DNA from 3 places in the Microbacterium sp. UMB0228 genome. Region 2 is predicted to be linked to each of the others. Evidence: predicted binding sites of a transcription regulator. Region 2 holds the regulator's gene; each other region holds the start of a gene.
The links. The regulator LexA, encoded in region 2, represses DNA repair genes until DNA is damaged. The targets are predictions, from matches to a motif close to TCGAACANNTGTTCGA.
Positions count from the first base shown of each region.

Region 1: the regulator LexA is predicted to act here: its motif matches at 2,154-2,169, upstream of recA (recombinase RecA).
Region 3: the regulator LexA is predicted to act here: its motif matches at 3,543-3,558, upstream of CJ226_RS05730 (HNH endonuclease signature motif containing protein).

Region 1 covers NZ_PNFU01000009.1:78,231-84,483, reverse strand. The annotation lists gene CJ226_RS16665 (DNA translocase FtsK) at 1-350, shown strand, start outside; gene pgsA (CDP-diacylglycerol--glycerol-3-phosphate 3-phosphatidyltransferase) at 350-925, shown strand; gene CJ226_RS16655 (CinA family protein) at 922-1,410, shown strand; gene CJ226_RS16650 (helix-turn-helix domain-containing protein) at 1,552-1,860, shown strand; gene CJ226_RS16645 (DUF3046 domain-containing protein) at 1,879-2,103, shown strand; gene recA (recombinase RecA) at 2,364-3,410, shown strand; gene CJ226_RS18525 (regulatory protein RecX) at 3,800-4,273, shown strand; gene miaB (tRNA (N6-isopentenyl adenosine(37)-C2)-methylthiotransferase MiaB) at 4,323-5,867, shown strand; gene miaA (tRNA (adenosine(37)-N6)-dimethylallyltransferase MiaA) at 5,864-6,253, shown strand, end outside.
Region 2 covers NZ_PNFU01000003.1:591,275-597,527, reverse strand. The annotation lists gene hisH (imidazole glycerol phosphate synthase subunit HisH) at 1-170, opposite strand, end outside; gene hisB (imidazoleglycerol-phosphate dehydratase HisB) at 167-784, opposite strand; gene CJ226_RS10340 (histidinol-phosphate transaminase) at 781-1,875, opposite strand; gene CJ226_RS10335 (LysM peptidoglycan-binding domain-containing protein) at 1,935-2,303, opposite strand; gene lexA (transcriptional repressor LexA) at 2,587-3,273, shown strand; gene metE (5-methyltetrahydropteroyltriglutamate--homocysteine S-methyltransferase) at 3,356-5,665, opposite strand; gene CJ226_RS10320 (methylenetetrahydrofolate reductase) at 5,687-6,253, opposite strand, start outside.
Region 3 covers NZ_PNFU01000002.1:328,766-335,018, reverse strand. The annotation lists gene CJ226_RS05745 (glycosyltransferase family A protein) at 1-1,384, shown strand, start outside; gene CJ226_RS05740 (DUF2975 domain-containing protein) at 1,458-1,946, shown strand; gene CJ226_RS05735 (helix-turn-helix transcriptional regulator) at 1,946-2,158, shown strand; gene CJ226_RS05730 (HNH endonuclease signature motif containing protein) at 2,169-3,503, opposite strand; gene CJ226_RS05725 (extracellular solute-binding protein) at 3,776-4,855, shown strand; gene CJ226_RS05720 (ABC transporter ATP-binding protein) at 4,891-5,910, shown strand; gene CJ226_RS05715 (iron ABC transporter permease) at 5,912-6,253, shown strand, end outside.

The sequences.
Region 1 (6,253 bases), on a different contig from region 2:
AGCTCATCGTCTCCTCGCAGTTCGGATCGACGTCGATGCTGCAGCGCAAGCTGCGGGTCGGCTTCGCCAAGGCCGGACGCCTCATGGATCTCCTCGAGTCGCGCGAGGTCGTCGGCCCCTCGGAGGGCTCGAAGGCGCGCGATGTGCTCGCGACCCCCGAGCAGTTGCCGCAGGTCATGGCGAAGCTCCGCGGCGAAGACGTTCCGTCGGCTCCGGCGGCTCCGGCTGCGCCCGCCGCCGCAGCGGTGCCGCCGGCCGAGCGGGACCCGTTGGAGGCGCAGTACGACGGCCTGCCGGTCGTCGAAGCGGAGGGCGACGAAGACGCCTGGGGCCTGACGGGACGCGACTGATGGCGATCCCTCGGCAGCTCCCCAACGCCATCACGGTGGCGCGCATCCCGCTCGCCGTGGTGTTCTTCGTCCTCCTGCTCGTCGGCGGGACGTACGGCCTCGCCGATCTCACCGTGCGCTGGATCGCCGCCGTCCTCTTCATCGTCGCCATCTCGACCGACTGGGTCGACGGCTACCTCGCACGTCGCTACGACATCGTCAGCGACTTCGGCAAGCTGTGGGATCCGATCGCGGACAAGCTCCTCACCGGCGCCGGATTCGTCGGGTTGGCGATCCTGGGCGAGGTCTCCTGGTGGATCGTGGTGATCATCCTCGTCCGCGAGTGGGGGATCACCATCCATCGGCTGGTCGTCGCAAGCGAGCATGTGGTCGCGGCCGCCTGGATGGGCAAGATCAAGACGGCCTTCCAGGGCGTCGCCCTCGGCTGGGCTCTCCTGCCGCTGCACGTGTTCATCGGACTCGGCCCGTGGACTGTCGTGACGACCGTCCTCATGGTCATCGTGCTCGTGCTCACCGTCGTCAGCGGGATCGACTACATCGTCGCGCAGGTGCGCGGCGCGCGTCAGAGCCGATGAGCGGCACGACGCCGGCCGAGGCTCTGGACGCTCTGCGGGAGCGAGGCTGGACCCTCGGTGTCGCGGAGTCGCTCACCGGCGGTGCGGTGTGCGCGGCGCTCGTCGCGGTTCCCGGCGCCTCCGCGGTGCTCCTCGGCGGCGTCGTCGCCTACGCCACCCGCGTCAAGCACACGCTGCTCGGCGTCGACACGGACCTGCTGGAACGGTACGGGCCGGTGCACCCGGAGGTCGCGCGGCACATGGCTGCCGGAGTGCGCGAGGCCGTCGCGGTGGACGGTCTCCCCGCCGATGTCGGGGTGTCCACCACGGGGATCGCGGGCCCGGAGTCCCCGGATGGGCAGCCCGTGGGGACCGTCCACATCGGCGTGGTCACCCCGACGGTGAGTCTGACCCGGCCGTTCCGCTTCGAGGGGGATCGCGACGCGGTGCGAGCGCAGACGGTCGCGGCGGTCCTCGATGTGCTGGCAGCTGCGCTGCGGGAATAGCGGCCCCCCGCGTCATGTTGATACGGATGTGCTCACATTCAAACCACAGAGTGCAAGGGTAGATTCTGTGCAAGCCAGGAGGACTAGACTGGCCGTCTCTTCGAGGGAGACCTCGATTCACGAACTGCGGAGGAGGTTCCGATGATTCTTGTACGACAGGAGATCGGCGACGTGCTGAGGGACTTCCGTCTGCAGAAGGGGCGGACGCTCCGGCAGGTCGCGAGCAAGGCATCCGTCGCTCTCGGTTACCTCAGTGAGGTCGAGCGCGGACAGAAGGAGGCCTCGAGCGAGATCCTCGCCTCGGTGGCAGAGGCGCTCGACGTCCCCATCTCCACCATCATGCGCGAGGTCGGGGACCGCATCTCGGTGCTCGAAGGCATCCAGGTCTTCCCGGACGTCGTTCCGGACGACCTGGTCGCGTCCGTGGAGCCCGAGCTCTCGCTCCGCTGACACTCGGAGATCACCCTTATGCGACGCAGTGAGTTCCTGCGCGCCGTCGACGCCGAGTTCCACGCCCGAGCCTCTTCGCTGGTGAATGACCTCGTGCTCTCCGGCATGGGGGGACGCACGGCGCTCGAGGCTCTCGAAGCCGGGGTACCTCCGCGCGACATCTGGCTCGCGCTCTGCGCCGACATGGATGTCCCCGAATCCCGTCGCCACGGCGTGGGGCGTCTGGAGCCGCGCGGCCGGTGACGGCGGCTTCCCGGGTGTGCGGAAGTCCGACACGCCGAACCGGCGTGTTGTCGAAAATCTGTTCGAACCAGGCGTAGTCTTCTGCACAAGTGGTCAGACGGTTCTGGTCCCCACGATCCGCGGCTCCTCGACGCAATGTCGGAGGCCCGTCGTACCGTGAGGTCCAGGCTGAAAAGCCATACGCCTTGTCGGAGAGTTCCTTCCGCCGGAAGAGCCGCGACAGCCTACAGGCGGCAGCACACGCGCAGAAGGAGCACACCATGCCATCACCCGCCGACCGCGAGAAGTCCCTCGAGACCGCCCTCGCCCAGATCGACCGCCAGTTCGGAAAGGGCTCGGTCATGCGGCTGGGCAGCGATGAGCGTGCCCCTGTGGCCGTCATCCCCACCGGCTCCATCGCCCTCGACGTCGCCCTCGGCGTGGGAGGTCTGCCGCGTGGCCGCATCGTCGAGATCTACGGCCCGGAGTCCTCGGGTAAGACGACGCTGACGCTGCACGCCATCGCCAACGCCCAGCGGGCCGGCGGTATCGCGGCATTCATCGACGCGGAGCACGCGCTCGACCCCGACTACGCCGCAAAGCTCGGCGTCGACATCGACGCCCTTCTCGTCTCGCAGCCCGACACGGGTGAGCAGGCTCTCGAGATCGCCGACATGCTCGTGCGCTCCGGTGCCATCGACCTCATCGTCGTCGACTCGGTGGCGGCCCTGGTGCCGCGTGCGGAGATCGAGGGCGAGATGGGAGACTCCCACGTGGGTCTCCAGGCCCGCCTCATGTCGCAGGCGCTGCGGAAGCTCACCGGTGGTCTGAACCAGACGAACACGACGATGATCTTTATCAACCAGCTGCGCGAGAAGATCGGCGTGTTCTTCGGCTCCCCGGAGACCACTGCCGGTGGTAAGGCGCTGAAGTTCTACGCCTCCGTGCGTATGGACATCCGCCGCATCGAGACGCTCAAGGACGGCACGGACGCCGTGGGTAACCGCACCCGCGTCAAGATCGTCAAGAACAAGATGGCCCCGCCCTTCAAGCAGGCGGAGTTCGACATCCTCTACGGCGTCGGCATCTCCCGCGAGGGCAGCCTGATCGACTTCGGCGTCGAGCACGGCATCGTCAAGAAGTCGGGATCGTGGTATACCTACGACGGCGATCAGCTGGGCCAGGGCAAGGAGAACGCGCGCACGTTCCTGCTCAACAACGCCGACATCGCCCTGGCGATCGAGAGTCAGATCAAGCAGAAGCTCGGTATCGGCGGCCCGGCCGCGGCTCCGGGTGCTGATGAGCTGGCCGAGCGTCGCCCGGCCTGATGAGTGACCAGCGTGGGGGCGATTCCGAGCGGATCGCCCCCATCATCCCTCTCTTCGGCGGACCCACGCGTGCGGAGCATCCGGCCGGTGGCGGTGCAGACGAGTCGTCGTCCGCACCGCCTGCGCGGTCGGGGCCGCCCGCAGACGCGGCGGGACTCTGGCGGTCGACGTGGCACGAGCCCGCGTCGGCAGGGGCCCCGTCGGTCGACGACGGTTCTCCCAGCGCGCGGCACCCGGCCCGGGGTGCCTCGGCGCGAGCCGCTTCCCGGGGCGGGAAGACCACCACGTTGCGCGCCGTCGGCGGCGTGTCCCGCTCGGCGGAAGAGGGGGCGGACGCAGAGAGCGGCCCCTCGGCGGCGGAGATTCGAACGACGGCGGAGGAGTCGTTGGTGCGGAAGCTCCGCACGCGGTCGCTGTCCGTCTCCGAGGCCTGGCTGGTGTTGAAAGGGCACGGGCTTGCGACGGACGCCGTCGAAGACGTGATCGACGACTTCGTGCGTCGCGGATACCTCGACGACGCCATGCTCGCGGAACTCCTCGTCACGTCCGGCGTCGAACGCAAGGGCCAGGGGCGGGTCGCGCTGTCTCGAGCGCTCGCGCAGCGGGGCATTCCTCGTGAGGTCATCGACGCCGCGCTCGATGAGCTGCCGGACGACGATGCGGAGCGGGCACTGGAGTTCGCCCGGACCAAAGCGCGTTCGATGGGACGCCTCGACCCCGACGCGGCGCTCCGCCGGTTGGTCGGGCAGCTGTCGCGCCGCGGGTACGGGGGATCGGTCGCCATGAACGCGGCGAAGACGGCGCTGCGGGAAGCCTCGTTCGGCGGGGGCGTCTCCGGCGTCCGGTTCGTGGATTCCGACTGACGGTTCGAACACGATCGGCTCTCGGTGACGCTCGTACAATGGGAGCATCATGACTATCCCCCGCAGTGAACCGACGATCATCAGCGCATCGTCGGCGGCCGTCGACGACGACGGGCGCCAGCGATCCTACGAAGTGCGCACCTTCGGCTGCCAGATGAACGTCCACGACTCCGAGCGTCTGTCCGGGTCCCTGGAGAGCGCCGGCTACATCCGCGCTGAGGCCGGAGCCGAGGCCGACGTGGTGATCATCAACACCTGCGCCGTCCGGGACAACGCCGCCGGGAAGCTCTACGGGACGCTCGGGCACCTGGCCGCCGTCAAGCGCCGCAAGGCCGGGATGCAGATCGCCGTCGGCGGCTGCCTGGCGCAGATGGACAAGCAGGCCGTGCTCGACAAGGCCCCCTGGGTCGACGTGGTCTTCGGCACGCACAACATGGGGTCCTTGCCCGGTCTCCTGGAGCGCGCGCGCCACAACGGTGACGCCGAGCTCGAGATCCTCGAGTCCCTCGAGGTCTTCCCGTCGACGCTTCCCACCAAGCGCGACTCCGCGCACAGCGGCTGGGTGTCGATCTCCGTCGGCTGCAACAACACCTGCACCTTCTGCATCGTCCCGAGCCTCCGGGGCAAGGAGAAGGACCGTCGCCCGGGCGACATCCTCAACGAGATCCGCCTGCTGGTGGAGGACGGCGCCATCGAGGTGACGCTCCTCGGGCAGAACGTGAACTCGTACGGGGTGGAGTTCGGCGATCGTCAGGCGTTCGGAAAGCTCCTCCGCGCCGCGGGCGAGATCGAGGGGCTCGAGCGCATCCGCTTCACGAGCCCGCATCCCGCCGCCTTCACGGACGACGTGATCGACGCGATGGCGGAGACGCCCGCCGTCATGCCGCAGCTCCACATGCCGCTGCAGTCGGGGAGCGACCGGATCCTCAAGGCGATGCGTCGCTCCTACCGCAGCGAGCGCTTCCTGGGCATCCTGGACCGCGTCCGCGAGCGCATCCCGCACGCGGCCATCACGACCGACATCATCGTCGGCTTCCCCGGCGAGACCGAGGAGGACTTCGAGGACACGATGCGCGTCGTCGAGCAGTCGCGCTTCTCCGGAGCCTTCACCTTCCAGTACTCGATCCGCGAAGGCACCCCTGCGGCCACGATGCCGGACCAGGTGCCCAAGGACGTCGTGCAGGCTCGCTACGACCGGCTGATCGCGCTCCAGGAGCGCATCTCGCTCGAGGAGAACCAGAAGCAGGTCGGCCGGGAGGTCGAGGTTCTCGTGTCCACGGGCGAAGGCAAGAAGGACACGGAGACGCGTCGCCTGACCGGGCGGGCGCAGGACAACCGGCTCGTGCACTTCGAGGTCACTCCCGGGTCCGAGCTGCCGCGCCCAGGGGATGTCGTCACGGTGACGGTGACGCACGCCGCGCCGTTCCACCTCCTCGCCGACGACCCGACCGGTGCCCCGCTCCGCATCCGCCGGACGCGTGGCGGGGATGCCTGGGATCGGGGACAGGCCGAGTCGTGCGCCGTGCCGGCACCGAGCGACGGCGCTCCGCGCGCCGTCTCCCTCGGCCTGCCGACCCTCCGCGTCGGAGTGTGACCGCGCCTCGGCTCTGGGCCGTCGTCGGCGCGACCGGCACGGGGAAGAGCGATCTGGCGCTCGATCTCGCCGAGGAGCTCCGGCGGCGCGGCAACCCGGCGGAGATCGTCAACGCCGACGCCATGCAGCTCTACCGTGGCATGGACATCGGTACCGCGAAGCTGTCGGTCGCCGAACGTCGCGGCATTCCGCACCACCTCTTCGACGCGCGAGAGGTGACGCAGGACGCCGCCGTGGCCTGGTATCAGCCGCTCGCACGAGAGGCCGTGCGGCAGATCCACGCGGCAGGAGGAGACGCGATCCTCGTCGGTGGATCCGGACTCTACGTGTCGAGCGTCGTCTACGAGTTCCACTTCCCGCCCCGGGACCCCGCTATCCGCGAGCGT
Region 2 (6,253 bases):
ACGGCCTGGAAGGCGCCCACACCGGGCACGACGAACCCGTCGGCCTCCAGCGCCTCGGCGCGGTCGCGGGTCAGCACGGCATCGGCTCCCGCGGCGACGAGCGCCTTCACCGCGGAGTGGACGTTGCCGGACTCGTAGTCGAAGACGGCGACCCGCGGCGCGGCGCTCACAGCGCCCCCTTGGTCGACGGGATGCCGTCGACGAGAGGATCCAGGGCCTTCGCCTGCCGGAACGCCCGCGCGAACGCCTTGAACTCGGCCTCGGCGATGTGGTGCGGGTCGCGCCCGCTCAGCACCCGCACGTGCACGGTCAGCGCGGCGTTGAAGGTGATGGCCTCGAAGACGTGCCGCACGAGGGACCCTGTGAAGTGCCCGCCGATCAGGTGGTGCTCGAAGCCCGCGGGCTCCCCCTCGTGCACGAGGTACGGACGGCCAGAGATGTCGACGACCGCCTGCGCGAGCGCCTCGTCCAGGGGGACGAGGGCGTCGCCGTACCGGGAGATGCCGGACTTGTCTCCGAGGGCGGCCAGGATCGCCTGGCCGAGCACGATCGAGACGTCCTCCACGGTGTGGTGCGCGTCGATGTGGGTGTCCCCAGAGGCCCGCACGGTGAGATCCGTCAGCGAGTGCTTCGCGAACGCCGTGAGCATGTGGTCGAAGAACGGCACCGAGGTGTCGATGCGGCTCGCACCGGTGCCGTCGAGGTTCAGCTCGACCTCGACGGTGGACTCCGACGTGCTGCGCACGCGGCTCGCGGTGCGTGCGGTGGGCGCGGGGATGGTCATGATGCCGATCCTATCGAGGCCAGGGCGTCCAGGAACGCCGTCGTCTCCGCCTCCGTGCCGGCGCTGACGCGCAGGTGGCCGGGGATGCCGACGTCGCGGACGAGCACGCCGCGGTCGTACAGCTGCTGCCACGTCGCCTGCGGATCCGCGACGCCGCCGAACAGCACGAAGTTGGACCACGAGAGGTGCGGGGTGTACCCGAGGGCTTCGAGCGTCGCCGTGATGCGGTCCCGCTGCTCCACGATCTCCTGCACCATGCCGAGCATGACGTCGGCGTTGCGGAGGGCGGCGACCGCGGCGGCCTGCGTCAGAGCGCTCAGGTGGTACGGCAGTCGCACGAGCCGGAGCGCGTCGATCAACGCCGGGTCGGCAGCGAGGTAGCCGACGCGGGCGCCGGCGAAGGCGAAGGCCTTGCTCATCGTTCGGGAGACGGCGAGCCGCGGCCGTCCTTCCAGCAGGGTGAGGGCCGACGCCGCATCCCGCGGCGCGAACTCCTGGTAGGCCTCGTCGACGATCACGACGCCGCGGGCCGCCTCGTAGACGGCCTCCACCACGTCGAGCCCCAGCGGGGTGCCGGTCGGGTTGTTCGGCGAGCAGAGGATCACGATGTCGGGGTCGGCCGCGCGCACCTGCTGCGCCGCCTCCTCCGGGGTGACCGTGTAGTCGGGCTGACGGGTGCCCGCGATCCAGGACGCTCCCGTCCCCTTCGCGATGAGCGGGTACATGGAGTACGTGGGAGCGAATCCGAAGGCCGTGCGTCCCGGCCCGCCGAACGCCTGGAAGATGTGCTGCAGCACCTCGTTGGACCCGTTGCCCGCCCAGATCTGCTCCGGCGTGAGGCCGTGACCCAGGTAGTCGGCGAACGCCTCCCGCAGTGTCGTGAACTCGCGGTCCGGGTACCGGTTCACGTCTCGGATCGCCACGGCGATGTCATCGAGGATGTCGCTCGCGACCTCGTCGGGAACCGGATGCGTGTTCTCGTTGACGTTCAGCGCCACCGGCAGCGGGGCCTGCGGCGCTCCGTACGGGGTGAGTCCGCGCAGATCGTCGCGGAGCGGGAGATCGTTGAGGGAGAAGGTCACCCTTCCCATCTTAAGAGGAGCAGGGAGAGCCGAGGCCATCGTGACGATTCGGCCGGGAGGACTCGGCGTCAGTCGGTGTACCGCGCCGGCAGTGCGAGCTCCTGGCCGACCTGGAGCTCCCCGCCGCGCAGCAGATTCATGCGGGTGATCTCACCGATGACATCCCGCGGGTCGGCCTCGGGAGCGATGCTGCTCGCGATCGACCAGAGGGTGTCGCCGGGCATGACCGTGACGGTCTCGACGGAGACGGCCGGCGCATCCGCGCCGGAGGCGGTCGCGCTGCCTCCGCTGAGGGCGGCGAAGGCGATGCCCGCCGCGAGCGGGACGGACGCGAGCGCGAGCAGAGTGCGACGGCCGCGTGCCGTGATCCGCAGCCGGGTGGCCGGACGGGCCGATGCCGGGAGGGCGGTCGCGGTGCTGAGGCTGATGCTGCTCATGTCTGCTCCTTACTGTCCCGGTGCCGGAGCCCGGGGAGGTTGGCGTAGCTTTCGCATCCGCGCCTCGGCCGGGAGCCGTGGATGCGAAGCTACGTTCCGAAGATATCTTCGAGTTCGAACGTCTGTCAAGCTGTCTTCGAAACCACGCCCCGCGAATCGGCCGACACGCTCGAACAGATCTTCCAGATCGGCGCTTTTCTCGGATACGGTTTCGATAAGGACACCCCACCACGGGCCACCGACATTCGAAGCGGCACGTCGGATCACGCAGTGAAGGAGCACCATGAGCGACACCTCAGCCCTCGAGTCCGAGGCGCCGCGCACCCGCCGTCGCAAGAGCCTCAGCCCGAAGCAGATGGCGATCCTCGAGGTCATCCAGGCCTCGATCGCGCAGAACGGCTATCCGCCGAGCATGCGCGAGATCGGCGACGCCGTCGGACTCAAGTCGCTGTCCAGCGTCACCCACCAGCTCGGTCAGCTCGAGCTCAGCGGCTACCTGCGTCGCGACCCGGGCAAGACGCGCGCCATGGAGGTCCTCATCGATCTGCCCGGCACCGGCGCGGAGAACCCGGCGGACGTGGCGACCCCCGTGGGCGACGCCGCCCTGGTCCCGCTGGTGGGGCGGATCGCCGCGGGCGTGCCGATCACGGCCGACCAGCAGGTCGAGGAGATCTTCCCGCTCCCCCGGCAGCTCGTCGGCAAGGGCGACCTGTTCATGCTCAAGGTCTCCGGGGAGTCGATGATCGACGCCGCCATCTGCGACGGCGACTGGGTCGTCGTGCGCTCGCAGAACACGGCGGAGAACGGCGAGATCGTGGCTGCCATGCTCGACGGCGAGGCCACCGTCAAGGTGCTCCGTCGTCGCGACGGCCACACGTGGCTGCTTCCCCGCAACTCTGCCTTCGAGCCGATCCTGGGCGACGAGGCGGTCGTGCTCGGCAAGGTCGTCGCGGTCATGCGCGCCGTCTGAGTCACCGCATCGTCGGTGAGACGAGGACGAAGGCCCTCCCGGGCGCACCGGGAGGGCCTTCGTGTGTCCGGGGACGACCGCGTCAGGCGGTGACCACCACGTCCTCGCGCACGCGCCGCGTGGCCTCGACGATGTTCCGCAGCGACGCCGTGGTCTCGGCGTATCCACGGGTCTTCAGACCGCAGTCCGGGTTCACCCAGAGCTGCCGGAGCGGGATCTCCTCCACCGCGCGCCGCAGCAGGGACTCGACCTCCTCCACGGTGGGCACGCGCGGCGAGTGGATGTCGTACACGCCGGGGCCGATGCCGTGGTCGAAGCCCACCTCGGCGATGTCCGCGACGACCTCCATGCGGCTCCGGGCCGCCTCGATGGACGTGACGTCCGCGTCGAGCGCACGGATCGCGTCGATCACGACGCCGAACTCCGAGTAACAGAGGTGGGTGTGCACCTGGGTCGCCGCCGCAGCGCCGCCCGTGGCCAGACGGAATGAGGCGACGGACCAGTCGAGGTACGCCGGCTGGTCGGCCTGCTTCAGCGGGAGCAGCTCCCGGAGCGCCGGCTCGTCGACCTGGATCACCTGGATGCCCGCGGCCTCCAGGTCGGCGATCTCGTCGCGGAGCGCCAGCGCCACCTGGTTCGCCGTCTCCCCCAGCGGCTGGTCGTCGCGGACGAAGGACCACGCGAGGATCGTGACGGGGCCCGTGAGCATCCCCTTCATGTGCTTCGCCGTGAGCGACTGCGCGTACGCCGACCAGGCGACCGTGATGGGCGCGGGACGCGAGACGTCTCCCCAGAGGATCGACGGGCGCGTGGCTCGCGAGCCGTACGACTGCACCCAGCCGTGCTGCGTGACCGCGAAGCCGTCGAGGTTCTCCGCGAAGTACTGCACCATGTCGTTGCGCTCCGGCTCACCGTGCACGAGGACGTCGAGACCGAGGTCCTCCTGCAGGGAGACGACCGCGGCGACCTCACGGCGCAGGAACTCCTCGTAGTCGTCCTCGGGGATCTCGCCGCGGAGGAACTGGGCCCGGGCGCGACGGATGTCGCCGGTCTGCGGGAAGGAGCCGATCGTCGTCAGGGGCAGCGCCGGCAGGCCGAGGGCGTTCTGCGCCTCCTCCCGCTCCTGGTACGGGGCACGGGCGAAGTCGGCGTCGCTCAGCGCACGGGAACGCACCGCACCGTCGCGCACGCCGGGTGCGGTCAGGCGGTCCTGCAGCGCAGCGGTCGCGGCGTCCAGCTCGGCCCCGATCGCCGTGCGCCCTTCGGACAGGCCGCGGGCGAGGGTCACGACCTGCTGCACCTTCTGATCCGCGAAGGCGAGCCAGGACACCAGGCGCGCGTCCAGCGCCGTCTCGTCCTCCACGTCGTGCGGCACGTGCAGCAACGAGGTCGAGGTCGATGCCGCCACCGGGGCTCCGAGCGCGCGGAGCGCCTCCAGAGAGTCGAACGCCGCGGAGAGGTCGCCACGCCAGATGTTGTGACCGTCGATCACACCGCCGACGAGGGTCTTGCCCTCGAGGCCCGGCACCGCGTCGGGCACCGTGCCGCGCACGAGATCCACGGCGATGGCCTCGACGGGGGCGGCGGCCACGGTCGCGAAGGTCTCGCCGAGGCTCGCGTACGGCGCCGCGACGAGGATCGAGGGACGCTCTTCGGCGTTCCCGAGCACCCCGAGCGCGCGCTCCGCGGCGGAGGCGAGCTGTGCGGTGGTCGCCGGCAGGGACTCGCTCACGAGGGCGGGCTCGTCGAGCTGCACCCATTCGGCGCCCGCGGCGCGCAGACGGGCGAGCAGCTCGACGTAGACCGGCAGGACGTCCTCCAGCCGCGAGAGCGGCTCGAAGCCCTCCGGCGCGTCGTCCGACGCCTTCGCGAGCGCCAGCAGCGTGACCGGTCCGACGACCACGGGACGCGGGACGAAGCCGGCGGCGACGGCCTCGGCGACCTCGCGCACCAGGCGGTCGCTGGCGAGGGAGAACACCGTCTCCGGACCGATCTCCGGCACGAGGTAGTGGTAGTTCGAGTCGAACCACTTCGTCATCTCCAGCGGCGCCCGCTCGCCCTCGCCGCGGGCGACGGTGAACAGGGCGGAGAGTCCGATCGACCCGTCGGCCTCGCGGAGGTCGTCGAAGCGGGCGGGGATCGCGCCGACCGTGACGGCGGCGTCGAGGACCTGGTCGTAGAAGGAGAAGGACTCCGGGATGGCCGAGTCCGTGCGACCGAGACCGAGCGAGGCCAGACGCTCGCGGGTCGCCGCGCGCAGTTCCGCGGCCGTCCGCTCCAGCTCCTGCTCGTCGATGCGGCCGGCCCAGAACGCCTCGACGGCCTTCTTGAGCTCGCGGCGACGGCCGATGCGGGGGTAGCCGAGGATGGTGCCCTCGGGGAATGCGGTCATGGTGTTTCCTTTCGGCGGGGACTAGTGCCGGAGCGCCGGGACGATGCCGGCTTCGGCGAGGACGGTCAGGACGGTCTCGTGCTGGTTGAAGGCGTACAGATGCACGCCGGGGGCCCCGCCGGCGACGACGTCGGCGGCGAGGCGCGCGGCCCAGGAGATCCCGATCTCCCGCCGCCCCTCGGCGGTCGGCTCGACATCGAGGGCGATCGCGAGTTCGCTGGGCAGGTCCTCCCCGGTCAGCTCCAGCACCCGGGCCAGCCGGGCCGGCGACGTGATCGGCATGATGCCGGGGAGGATCGGGATGGTGACGCCTCCGGCGCGGGCGCGCTCCACGAAGGCGAGGTAGTCATCGGGGTGGAAGAAGAGCTGCGTGATGGCGAAGGTCGCGCCCGCGGCCTGCTTGGCGAGCAGCGCCTCGACATCCTGCGTGCGGTGCGTGGCCCGGGGGTGCCCCTTCGGGAAGGCGGCGACCGCGATGTCGACCTTCTGCCGCGGGGCGACGAGCGCGGCTCCGGGGAGACCGGGGACCGGAGACTCCTGGTACGGCGCGCGCTCGGCCTGGACGCGATCGATGAGCTGCACGAGCTG
Region 3 (6,253 bases), on a different contig from region 2:
GCGCGTGCTGTCGCTGCCGCACTCCGGGTGGCCGGGCACTCCGCGCAACCGGGGTGTCGAAGAGGCCAGGGGGACGTACGTGCAGTTCGTCGATCAGGACGACCGCCTCTACCCGCGAGCGCTGGAGCGGCTGTGCGACTACGCGGACGAGAACGGCTCCGATGTCGTGGTCGGCAAGGAGGTGGGCATCGGACGCAAGCTGCCCGCCAAGATCTTCCAGCGCGACATCCCGCACGCGGTGCTCGGGGAAGACCCGATCCTGGAGATGCTGACGCCGCACAAGATGTTCCGGACCGCCTTCCTGCGGGAGAACGGCATCCGCTTCCCCGACGGGAAGGTGCGGCTCGAAGACCATCTCTTCGTGATGCAGGCGTACTTCGCCGCCGACACGATCTCGGTGCTCGCGAGCGAGCCCTGCTACGCGTGGGTGAAGGAGCCGGGGAGCGCGAGCTCGGCCCGCATCGAGCCGGAGTCGTACTTCCCGCATCTGGAGACCGTGCTCGACGTGGTCGAGGCGAACACCGAACCGGGGAAGGTGCGGGATCGGCTGCTGCGGCACTGGTTCCGCGGCAAGATCCTCAACAGGATCGCCGGGCGCCGGATGGTGAAGTATCCGGCGGAGTACCGCGACCGTCTGCTGGATGTGGTGGTGCCGCTCGCGCAGCGTCGCTTCGGACCCGGCGTGGACGCGGGGCTGTCGTTCCCGCAGCGCATCCGGGCCGCTCTGCTGCGCGCCGATCGCCGCGACGATCTGCTCGCCTTCGCCGCGTTCGAGGCCGAGACGACCTGTACCGCCGCCGTGACCGCGGCGCGCTGGTCGCGGGGAGGGCTCCAGCTGACCGTGCGCGTCCGCGTGCGTCGGAACGGCGAAGAGGCGTTCGTGTTCGAGACGGTCGGCTCGGCGGATCATCTGCTGTCCCTGCCGCTGTCGGCGACCGAGGACCTCCCGCCAGGACTGCTGAACGCCCGCAAGGAACGCCGCGCCGACCGCGTCGACATCATCGCGCAGGACACGCCGGCGCCGGGGCAGCCCGCGGAGTCCACCGCGGGTTCGGAGCGCAAGGTCGGCGGGCGCCGCCCGAAGCGCCTCGACGCGGTGCCCATCGCCGTGGACCCCATGAAGGTGTTCCGCGAGGACGGTGGGCGCGACGCCGATCTGTCGGTCGCGGTCCGCCTGGCCGGCTGGGTGTTCACGGCGCCGCTGACGGCCGCCCCGGACGTGGTCGCACACCTCGGCCGCTCGCCCCTTCTCGCGGGCCGGCGGGTCGAACTCGTGCGGAACGACGACGGCAGCCTGCGCCTGCACCGGCAATGGCCCGGAGGCGCCTGGCGTGACGCCCTGGCACGCACCGCGCGACGCGTGCGCTCCCGCCTCCGCCGCTGATGCCGTCGATTGCCATATCGAACGATTAACGATAGGTTCTCGTTGTTCTTCGATAGCTCTCGGAGGTGTCCCCATGACGAAGGCGACGATCACAGCACTGCGTATCCTTCTCACTGTCGCCCTCGCCGGGTCGGTGGCGGTGCAAGCGCTGATCCTGCCTCTGCTGTGGCTCGACCTCGCTGACGAGCAGCTCTGGGGACGGATCACCGTCGTGGTGCTGCTCGGGGCCGGCATCGTCACACTGCAGGTGGTGGGCGTGTGCGTCTGGCTCCTCCTCACGAGCGTCCGGCGCGGAGCGATCTTCAGGGCATCCTCGTTCGGACCCATCAATGTCATCATCGGGGCGATCCTCGCGGCTGCCGTGCTCACCTGGGCTCTGGCTGCGGTCTTCGCCGCCGGCACCGTCGCTCCCGGGGTGGTCGCTCTGGTCGGCGGCGCGGGCGTGGTCATCGCGGGGGCGGCGCTGCTCGTCGTGGTGATGAAGACCCTGCTCCGCCAGGCGATCGAGCGCGACGCCGAGGCACGAGCATTGCAGACCGAACTCGATGATGAGGTGATCTGATGGCTGTCGTCGTCGACATCGATGTGATGATGGCCCGCCGCAAGATCGGCGTCGGCGAGCTGGCCGAACGCATCGGCATCACCCCGACCAACCTCGCAGTGCTCAAGAACGGGCGCGCGAAGGCCGTGCGCTTCACGACGCTCGACGCCCTGTGCGCGGCGCTGGACTGCCAGCCCGGTGACCTCCTGCGCTGGGTACCGGACGAAGGCTGACCACACCCCGTCAGGCCGCGACATCGAAGCGCGCCCGTCCGCCCAGCCGCGGTATCTGCCGCGGGTCGACCCACGCCGGCGGGAGGAACCAGGGCCGACCGGCCACGCCGGAACCCTCGATAACGATCTCCCAGCCGTTGTCATGGATGCGGTGGTGACAGGTCTCGCAGAGCAGGATCCCGTTCGAGAGATCGGTCGGACCTCCGTCCCGCTGCCACCAGCGGAGGTGATGAGCCTTCGTCATCCCCGGCGGAAGCCCGCACATCGCGCACCCGCCGTCCCGCTCGGCGAGGGCCAGGCGTTGGGCTCGGGTGAAGAGGCGCTTCTCGCGACCCCAGTCCAGGACCTCGCTCGCCCCGCCGAGGACGCAGGGGATGACGCCCCCACTGGCCGCCATCCGCCGCACGGCACCGATGTCGATCACCTGGTCGAGCCCGTCGATCGTCGCCGACCCGGTTCCTGCCTGCAGGTCGTCCAGCGATACCCGGACGATCACCGTCGCGCCGGCGAGCGGGAGCCGATCTCCCTCACACCCGAGCACGTGCGCGCAGAAGAGGGACAGCGCGTCGGCCTGGATCATCGCGACGGAGCGCCGGTCTGCGTCAGCCGCCGCGCCATCGGGAGTGTCGAGGCGGGCGGCGAACACGGCGGACACATGTCCCCGGATCGCGGTGACGACCGGCGCCGCGGTCTCGGCATCGAGCTGCGCGTGCAGGTGCACCATGCCGTCACGTTCGAAGATGCGCAGTCCACGCCGAGCGCGCTGCTCCTCCGCCCGCGGCGCGACGCCGTCGGGGTCGAGCCACGCTTCGGCGCGGAGGACGAGCTTGCGCACGGCATCGAGCTCGAGCCCTTCGGCTGCGCCTGTCAGCACACGCTCCGCCTCGGCGATGCGCTCCACCCCGGCGGCCACGCGACAGCGATCCAGCAGGGCGACGAGGAGACCAGCCGCCGGCGCTCCGAGGGCACCCGACGCGAGCGCTTCCCGGAGGAGCGGGTACCGCGCGGGCAGCGGCGCACCGAGCAGATCGCTCCGCGGTGACGTCGCCTCTCCCACCTTCACCAGGCGCTGCGCCTCCCCCGTCGAGATGCCCGTCACGGCGGCGATGAGCTTCGCCACCGTGCGGTACCCGCGTTGCTTCGCCAGGCTGTCGGCCCCGAGCTCGGCGCGCGACTCCCGGGCGATGCCAGCCGCCACGTCGATGTGCAGTGCATCGAGTCGGCGCCGCAGGAGTCCGATCGCGTCGGCGACGTCGACGAGCTGCGCGCGGGAGAGCTCCGGCGCATCCCCCGCGGCGCCCCACGCCTCGTCGAGGCGATCCATCGCCTCGCGCAACCCGGACATTTTCGACATGCTTCATTTTATCTCCGAAGCGCCCGACTTTCGAAGCTTTGTTCGAATGAATCCCGGCATTCCACCCCGGGCAACAGGGCGCCTCGCCCCAGGTCCGGCGCGATCCCACCCGTTCACCTCATCGCATCCTCGCGTTCATGCCGCATGCTTACCTTGAGTGCGGACGCGCGACCGCGCTCACGAAACCAGACAATCTTTGTGCCTTCACCACAAGAACCGGTAGTGTCGCATCGACACACCTCGAAGGCGAGAAAGGGACGAACATGGCCGACAGGCAGCAGAGGCGCTGGGCGCTCATCGGATTGACGGCCGCGGCGGCGATCGCGCTCACCGGATGCACGGCGGGCGGCGACGCAGACGCGGACGGCGGCGGCAGCGACAGCGGCTCCGGCGACACCCTCATCGTCTACACGAACTCGAACAGCGACGGCCGTGGTGAGTGGATCACCGAGAAGGCGGCGGACGCGGGCATCGACATCGAGATCGTGGGCCTCGGCGGCGCCGACCTGACGAACCGCATCATCGCGGAGAAGAACAACCCCGTCGGCGACGTGGTCTTCGGCCTGAACAACATGTTCTTCGAGCAGCTCAAGACCGAAGAGGCCATCACGGCCTACGAGCCGGCCTGGAGCGGCGAGGTGCCCGCGGACGCCGGTGACCCGAAGGACGGCGCGTTCTGGCCGCTCGTGGAGCAGGCGATCGTCACGGTCTACGACGAGAACCGCATCAGCGACGCGCCCACCGACCCCGACGACCTGTACACCGACGAGGAGTACGCCGGCCGCTACGAGGTCAACCCCGCGCTCGGCCAGGCGACCCCGCAGCTCGTGCTCGCCAGCATGCTCACCCGTCACCTCGACGAGGACGGCGACCTCGGCGTGAGCGACGAGGGCTGGGACCTGGTGAAGTCGTACTACGCCAACGGCTCCCCCGCCGTGGAGGGCACCGACCTCTACGCCCGCATCACCCGCGACGAGGTGGACTACGGCGTGCTGCCGTCGAGCGGCATCTCCGCCCGCGACGAGGAGTACGGCACCAGCACCGGCATGATCGTGCCCGAGTACGGCGTCCCCTACGTGACCGAGCAGATCGCGCAGATCAACGGCACGGACAACGAGGAGAAGGCGCAGGAGTTCATCGACTGGTTCGGCAGCGCCGAGGTGCAGGGCGAGTTCGCTGCGGAGTTCAACGCCATGCCGGTGAACGAGGGCGCGGTCGAGAAGGCCAACCCCGAGGTCGTCGAGCTCATGGGCACGCTCGACCGTCAGGACATCGACTTCGGCTTCGTGAGCGAGAACCTCGGCGCCTGGGTCGAGAAGGTCACGCTCGAGTACATCGGCTGACCCGCGCAGTCCCGCACCGGCAGAGAGAGAAGACGATGATCCGTTTCGACGACGTCGAGGTCGTGTTCGGCGACCACCGTGCGGTCTCGCACCTCGATCTGGAGATCCAGGAGGGTGAGTTCTTCACCCTCCTGGGTCCGTCCGGATGCGGCAAGACCACCGCCCTGCGCACGCTCGCGGGGTTCATCGAGCCCACTGGAGGCCGCATCCACATCGCCGGCCGCGACGTGACCCGCGTGCCGAGCGAGAAGCGCGGCGTGGGCATGGTGTTCCAGAACTACGCCCTGTTCCCGAGCATGAACGTGCGGGAGAACATCGCGTTCGGCCTCTCGGTGCAGAAGGTGTCGAAGGCCGAGCAGCGGCGGCGCGTGGACGAGGTCGCCGACCGCACCGGGCTCGCCGCATCGCAGCTGGAGAAGAACGTGGCCGAGCTGTCCGGCGGGCAGCAGCAGCGCGTCGCCATCGCCCGGGCGCTCGCGCTCACCCCCAGCATCCTGCTGCTCGACGAGCCGCTGTCGAACCTCGACGCCAAGCTCCGCGTGCAACTGCGCGAGCAGCTCAAGGAGCTGCAGCACGAGGTCGGCGTGACCACCGTGTACGTCACCCACGACCAGGAGGAGGCGCTCACCCTCAGCGACCGGATCGCCGTGCTCGACGCCGGGACGCTGCAGCAGGTGGGCACCCCGGAGGAGATCTACGACCGCAGCGCGACGCCCTTCGTCTGCCGGTTCATCGGCGAGAACAACCGACTCAGCCCCGCACAGCTCGTCGCGATCGGCGCGGGCCTCGACGCCACGGCCGAGAGCTACGTGCGGCCGGAGAAGCTGCACCTCGCGTCGCCGTCCGCGGCCACCGCCGGCAGCACGGCGTCGCTCGACGGCACCGTCGCGGAGCGCACGTACCACGGCAGCCACAGCGTCTACACGGTGTCGGCGGCCGACGGGACGCTCCGGGTGAGCGTGCCGGCCGCGGCGAGCGCGCACCGCTGGGACGTCGGCGACGCCGTGCGCATCGACGTCGACCCGCGGTGGATCCTGCAGTACCCGGCGGCGTGACATGAGCGCTCCGCAGAACGACTCCCGCCCGGTGCCGCCGCCGTCCGCGGCCATGACCGACGCGCCCGGCGCCCTGACGACCGAGGCCGCCGAGGCGGGCACCGCGACGAAGCCCCGCCTGCGCCGCGGCCGCCCCGGCAGCGTGCGCGCGATGCTCCGCTCGCCGCTCGCCTGGGTGACCGGCATCGTCGTGATCTGGTTCGCCGCGGCCTTCCTCGTGCTGCCGAACGCCGAGCTGCTCGCCGCGACCTTCTTCCCGGACGGCCAGTTCAGCATCCGCGCCGTCGAGAAGCTCCTCGGCAGCGAGCGCGCGCTGAAGACGCTCGGCAACAGCTTCCTCCTC